3 regions of the Vibrio sp. 1078-1 genome follow, and region 2 is predicted to be linked to each of the others. Evidence: predicted binding sites of a transcription regulator. Region 2 holds the regulator's gene; each other region holds the start of a gene.

Region 1 (2,279 bases), on a different contig from region 2:
TCTCCTGATTTTCTGCCCGCAGATACAGATAAAAAGCGTCAAGATGAAGCTCTTTGATACGCACTGCCACTTTGATTTTGATGTGTTTCAAGATGACTTTGCGCATCAACTTGAGCTTGCTCAAACGCAAGGCGTCGCAAGAATTTTGATTCCTTCCGTCGGTCCGCAAAACTGGGCTCGTATTCAAACTTTGGCAGAGCAACATGCCAATTTGTATTATGCGCTCGGCTTTCATCCGTATTTTCTTGAAGATAACTTTGAGCAGCACCTTACAGAACTAGAAGGCTATCTAAATCAAAAAGGGCCACAGTGCGTGGCAATAGGAGAGTGTGGTTTAGATTTTGCCATTGATGTTGACCCACAGTTGCAAGAAAAGACACTTGAAGTTCAATTTGAGCTGGCTAGACGCTTCGAGCTCCCAGTTATTTTACATAGCCGAAAAGCGCACAATCGCCTCATTCAAATGGTGAAAGCGGCGAATCTCCCTAGAGGAGGTGTGCTACACGCTTTTTCTGGGAGTTATCAGCAAGCCATGGAGTGGGTCAAATTAGGTTTTTTTATCGGTGTAGGAGGAACGATTACCTACCCAAGAGCTAAGAAAACACGCGACGCAATTCAAAAATTACCACTCGAAAACCTAGTAATCGAAACAGACGCACCAGATATGCCTATACTTGGATATCAAGGGGAGTCAAATCACCCAGCCAAACTCATTCACGTCTTTAATGAGCTCGTAGAGTTGCATAACGGCCGAAAGCAATCGATTGCCTCTCAACTGTGGAAAAATAGCAATTTTGCTTTCTCGATATGTGAATAAAATCTAAAGATGTGGTTTGAAATCGAAAACGTTTTCCTGCTTATTGTGAATTAACTCACAAAGCTGGTTGAATCAATCATGAATCTTATAGGAAAGTGTGAGGCTGGCATTACTTTAATTGATTCTGCATGAGTATAATTGCCCCCGCTTTATAGCTCCATTTTGTAACACGCCAATAAATAACTTATAAGGAAGTCATAAACTATGAGCCTGTTTATGAGCCTAATCGGTATGGTAGTGCTTCTTGCGATTGCAGTGGCATTTTCTAACAACCGAAAAGCTATCAACTTTAGAACTGTGGGTGGCGCATTCGCTATCCAATTCGCATTAGGTGCATTTGTTCTGTATGTACCTTGGGGCCGTGATCTACTAAACGGTTTCTCTTCAGGTGTTTCTAACGTTATCAACTACGGTAACGATGGTTCATCATTCCTGTTCGGTGGTCTTGTTTCTGACAAGATGTTCGAAGTATTCGGCGGCGGCGGTTTCATCTTCGCATTCCGTGTTCTTCCTACACTGATCTTCTTCTCTGCACTGATTTCAGTTCTTTACTACATTGGCGTTATGCAATGGGTTATCAAGATTCTTGGTGGCGCACTACAAAAAGCGCTAGGCACTTCTCGTGCGGAATCAATGTCAGCGGCAGCTAACATTTTCGTAGGTCAAACTGAGGCACCTCTAGTTGTTCGCCCATTCGTTCCAAAAATGACTCAATCAGAGCTATTCGCGGTAATGTGTGGTGGTCTAGCTTCTGTTGCTGGTGGTGTACTAGCTGGTTACGCATCTATGGGTGTTCCACTAGAGTACCTAGTTGCGGCATCATTCATGGCAGCACCAGGTGGTCTACTGTTCGCTAAAATCCTTCACCCTGAGACTGACCAGCCTCACGAAAGTATCGAAGAAGCGATGGACGGCGGTGACGACAAACCAGTTAACGTAATCGACGCAGCTGCGGGCGGTGCGGCTTCTGGTCTACAACTTGCGCTTAACGTAGGTGCAATGCTAATCGCATTCGTTGGTCTAATCGCGCTAATCAACGGTATGCTAGGTGGCATCGGTGGTTGGTTCGGCATGCCAGAACTAACACTAGAGCTAATCCTAGGTTACGCGTTCTCTCCACTAGCATTCCTAATCGGTGTTCCATGGGCAGAAGCTGTAACAGCTGGTTCATTCATCGGTCAGAAAATCGTAGTGAACGAATTCGTTGCTTACTTGAACTTCACACCATACCTAGGTGAAAACGCTCAAGTAATCGCGGCAACTGGTGAAGTAATGTCTGAGAAGACAACAGCTATCATCTCATTCGCACTATGTGGTTTCGCGAACCTTTCTTCTATCGCGATTCTACTTGGTGGTTTAGGTAGCCTTGCACCAAACCGTCGTAGTGACATCGCTCGCATGGGTGTTAAAGCAGTTCTAGCAGGTACGTTGTCTAACCTTATGGCAGCGACAATTGCAGGCT
Region 2 (2,279 bases):
TCGGAAAAGCGTGTTGACTGACTGGCATTTACCGTCACAGGTTGATGGTTGCTCGTTCATTATTCTGGACAACTTTTGTTGTGAACGAGCAGCCAACTTCCGCTTACCTTTAAACTCTACATCTCGTAACAAGGAGTCGTTATGACGCCCGATGTGTTATTTGAATCGCTATGGCAAGATTACATTCAACGTCTTTGCCCTTCGGCGGCTAAAGTGCATCAGCTGCTTCAAGAAGATGAGCCTCTGATTAATGATCATATAGCTTTACGTACCTTCAATATCGCGCCTCTTGGTATTGAAACTCTAGCTAAGCCATTTGTAGCTATTGGTTACAAGGCGTGTGGTGATTACGTTTTCGAAAGCAAAAAGCTGGTTGCTAAGCACTATGAGCACCCAGATCCGAAGCAACCTAAAGTATTTATTAGTGAGCTAAAAGTTGAAGAGTGCTCGCCTGAGCTACAAGAGATTGTGAAAAATTTGGTGGCACAAGTCGATGCTGACAAGCTGAACGATAGCGCATTCTTACATGGTGGACGCTTGTGGGATTTAAGCTTTGCTGATTACCAAACGTTGGCTAAAGAAAGTGAGTACGCATCTTGGCTTGCGGCGCATGGTTACGGAGCAAACCACTTCACGGTGAGCGTTAACCAACTCAATGAATATGAAGAAGTGAAGCAGGTAAACGATCATCTGCGTACCGCTGGGTTTACCATTAATGAAAATGGTGGTGAAGTGAAGGGCACTCCTGAGGTGTTGCTAGAGCAGTCATCGACCATGGCAGATAAAGTAGCGGTTCGTTTTAGCGAAGGCACTGAAATTATCCCTGGCGGGTTTTATGAATTTGCTAAGCGCTATCCGATGGAAAATGGTGATTTGTACCCAGGTTTCGTGGCCGCTTCAGCTGACAAAATCTTTGAAAGTACGAATGGCTAAGTTTTAGGGTTAACCTGTTAAGCTTACTCATTAGTGTTCGCTGCACCCTATCTTATTTGGTCATGAGTAAATAAAAAGCCACCAATGTTGCCATTGGTGGCTTTTATAATTTTGTTCGTGTCACTCTAGTTTGAGATTAACGAGTACCGTAAACCACGATGGTTTTACCGTGAGCAGAGATTAGGTTCTGCTCTTCTAGCATCTTCAAAATACGACCTACTGTCTCACGAGAACAGCCAACAATTTGACCGATTTCTTGACGAGTGATCTTGATTTGCATGCCGTCTGGGTGAGTCATTGCGTCTGGTTGTTTTGCAAGGTTCAGAAGCGTCTGAGCGATACGACCAGTTACGTCTAGGAACGCCAGGTCACCCACTTTTTGGCTAGTTACTTGAAGACGACGAGCCATCTGCGCAGAAAGACGCATTAGGATGTCTGGGTTTACTTGGATAAGCTGACGGAACTTCTTGAAAGAAATTTCAGCAACTTCACAAGGAGATTTAGCACGAACCCAAGCTGTGCGCTCTTGGTCTTCCTCGAATAGACCAAGTTCACCAATAAAGTCTCCTTGGTTTAGGTAAGAAAGGATCATCTCCTTACCTTCTTCGTCTTTGATAAGAACCGCAACAGAACCTTTAACGATGTAGTACAAAGTTTCTGCCTTTTCGCCCGCGTGAATTAGCGTGCTCTTTGAAGGGTACTTATGAATATGACAGTGTGAAAGAAACCACTCTAATGTTGGGTCGGTTTGAGGTTTACCTAGAACCATAATATCTCACTTCCTCTGCAGGGTACGCTTGCGCTATCCATATTTTAGCTAAGCCTGAATTAGGCCTACTAGAATAAGAGCACTTTTTATATGCTGCAAGCTCTCTTGTGTTTCGGTAAGAAATAGTATCCTTTTTCGAAAACGATTTCTTGATTTTAATCGTGCCATGATTGAGATTTTGTAAGCAAAACTGTGCACATGATCACGGTATGAAAAGTAAACATCTTCGCAGGCAGGTTTTTAGCCAATTTTCCCTGTTTCGATGAGCTGTTGTAGGATAGGCCGAACTATGAGCTCCATTGCAAAGCTCATCTTACCGCCGGGTACGACAATCGTGTTGTGGCGTGACATGAATGAGCCATCAATCATGGCCAGCAGATATGGGAAGTCGACATTCTTGATACCGCGTAGGCGAATCACCACAAAACTCTCATCCAAACTAGGGATGCCTTTTGCATTAAGTGGGTTGGAAGTATCAACGGTCGGTACGCGCTGGAAGTTGATGTGAGTACGAGAAAACTGCGGAGTGATATAGTTGAGGTAATCGTCCATGGATCGCACGATTGAGTCCATTACC
Region 3 (2,279 bases), on a different contig from region 2:
TGCTGCATTAGACGCAGTGTTTTACCTTTCTCGTGGTTGTCGTTCGGGTAAAGCACTTTAGTGATGTTACCTGCGTCGATCAGTGCGTGCTGAGCTTCGAAGTAATCACCATTGTTAAAGCTTGCTAGTGAGAATGGTGCAATCGCCTGACATTCCCAAAGACGTAGCGGGTAAACCGTGTCTGATTCGTAACCCACAATTGGAAGATCCCAAGGCATTGCTCTTACTGTCATGCCTGGTACCCATTTGCGAACCTCTTTACCGTTCTCGTTAATCACTTCAACGTGACCGTAGAAACCGATCTCTTGCGCAAGTTCTGGACGCGCAATTTCCCAAGGGTAGCCTTCTACACCGCGCCATGCGTCAGGTGCTTCTTGCTGGCGACCATCTTTGAATGACTGTTTAAATAGACCGTATTCGTAATGTAAACCATAGCCGACAGTTGGGAATTCTTGTGCCGCACATGAATCCATGAAACACGCAGCCAGACGACCAAGGCCACCGTTACCCAATGATGGGTCGCGCTCTTCTTCTAGCAGATCAGTTAGGTTGTAACCCAGTTCAGCCATTGCTTCTGTTACTTGTTCATACAGACCCATGCTGATTAGGTTGTTACCCGTCAAACGACCGATAAGGAATTCTAGCGAAAGGTAGTTAACGCTCTTCGCACTTTTAATGCGTGGATCTTCTTCTGTCGCAAGCAAATCTAGAGTAGTAAATTCAGCCAGAGCATGCCCCATTGCTAGGTACCATGCGCGGCTGTCTGCGTTTTCAATCGTATGAGCGTAAGTTACAGATAGGTGTTTCTTTACGCTTTCTTGGAACGACTTCTTGTCAAATTGTTTTTGTTGAGTAGGTTTCATTACGAAATTCTCACGTCTTTTGGTAATTCATCTGCCATACATCGTGCATTTACCTCTGTGAATAAACATCCTCCTAATTCTCATCCTTTGAAGGAGGAGGGCTGAGGGCGTAGAGGGGGTACCATTGCTAGGTTAGTGATCCAAATCTCAACAAAGTGAACTTTGCACCAGTTCTTAGTGATTTTGATCACAATGGAATGTGAGAAAGGTTAAAACCCGTTCATGACGCTTTTTATAGTCCACTCATCTGATGATGTGAAAATTGTAATATCGGTCACATTAACTCGGTCAGCGTAGAAGAACTTTTCGTAATCTATGTGCAACGCGATCTTAACGCTAACGAAACAAACGATATTTAAGTGACGACAATCACAAATAAAGGGCGTAGTTGATGGTAAATCCATCAACCCTTGAGAATTAGGAAGTGGATCAAAGTAACGAACATTTCTGATGTCGTAACATCCCTCTCAGCTCACAGGATTGTACGCTTTTTATACAAACTAGAATTAGGCGATGTGAGTTATTTCTAGTTTTCGCTAGCTTTTATATTTAAGTGACCGTATGGAATGGTTTTTCAGACGGACGCAAGCCCCAATAGTAGCGACATTATCCGGTATTCAAACAGTGTTTTTGATGCTGATGGCATCATTCAGTAAGACGGCTTTCAAGGGGGCTTTACTAGAATGATCACGTTGCTGTCATTTGGGTATACATAAATAAGGACATAACTACTAATGTGGATTCCATCTAAGCTTACTCGACCAGGACGCCTGCACAATGCCATCGTGCGCCCACGAGTGTTGGACTTACTACAGCAAGCGCCTTACTACAAATTGGTTTTATTCCGATCCCCAGCAGGTTACGGAAAAACAACAATGGCAGCGCAGTGGCTATCCGATAAGCCAAACGTCGGTTGGTACAGCATTGATGACAGCGATAACGACGGCTTTCGCTTTGTAAACTATCTGCTTCAAGCACTAAACAAAGCCACCAACTTCAGTTGCGCTAACGCACAAAAACTGGCGGAAAAACGTCAGATCTCGTCTTTACGCTCCCTATTTAGCGAAGTATTCGCAGAAATGGCTGACTTTCATCAAGAGTGCTACGTGGTGCTTGATGACTACCATTTAATCACGAATGATGAAATCCATGAATCCATGCGTTTCTTTTTAAAGCACATGCCAGACAACCTCACCGTTGTGGTAACCAGTCGTGCAGCGCCGCCTCTAGGCACTGCAAACTTACGTGTTCGTGATTTAATGATCGAAATTGGCAACGAGATGTTGGCGTTTGATACCGAAGAAACCACTCGCTTCTTTAACCAGCGTATCGCCGATGGTATTGATGAAGACATGGCGAACAGCCTAAGAACCTATGTTGAAGGTTGGCCATCGGCGATGCAGTTGATCGCATTAC

What was found. Region 2 encodes CRP, which controls carbon source genes, mostly activating them, when cyclic AMP is high. Its sites were predicted from a motif close to TGTGANNNNNNTCACA; they were not measured.
Region 1: a site for CRP is predicted at 862-877, ahead of R7190_RS16070 (NupC/NupG family nucleoside CNT transporter). Genes of this name have one in related genera too.
Region 3: a site for CRP is predicted at 1,127-1,142, ahead of R7190_RS01155 (glycogen/starch/alpha-glucan phosphorylase). Genes of this name have one in related genera too.

The regions. Positions count from the first base shown of each region.
Region 1 is NZ_JAWOWM010000008.1:119,677-121,955, reverse strand. It holds gene R7190_RS16080 (DUF5363 family protein) at 1-57, shown strand, start outside; gene R7190_RS16075 (TatD family hydrolase) at 44-817, shown strand; gene R7190_RS16070 (NupC/NupG family nucleoside CNT transporter) at 1,022-2,279, shown strand, end outside.
Region 2 is NZ_JAWOWM010000023.1:16,568-18,846, reverse strand. It holds gene R7190_RS23630 (DUF1338 domain-containing protein) at 142-933, shown strand; gene crp (cAMP-activated global transcriptional regulator CRP) at 1,070-1,702, opposite strand; gene R7190_RS23620 (phosphoribulokinase) at 1,943-2,279, opposite strand, start outside.
Region 3 is NZ_JAWOWM010000001.1:259,837-262,115, reverse strand. It holds gene R7190_RS01155 (glycogen/starch/alpha-glucan phosphorylase) at 1-863, opposite strand, end outside; gene malT (HTH-type transcriptional regulator MalT) at 1,598-2,279, shown strand, end outside.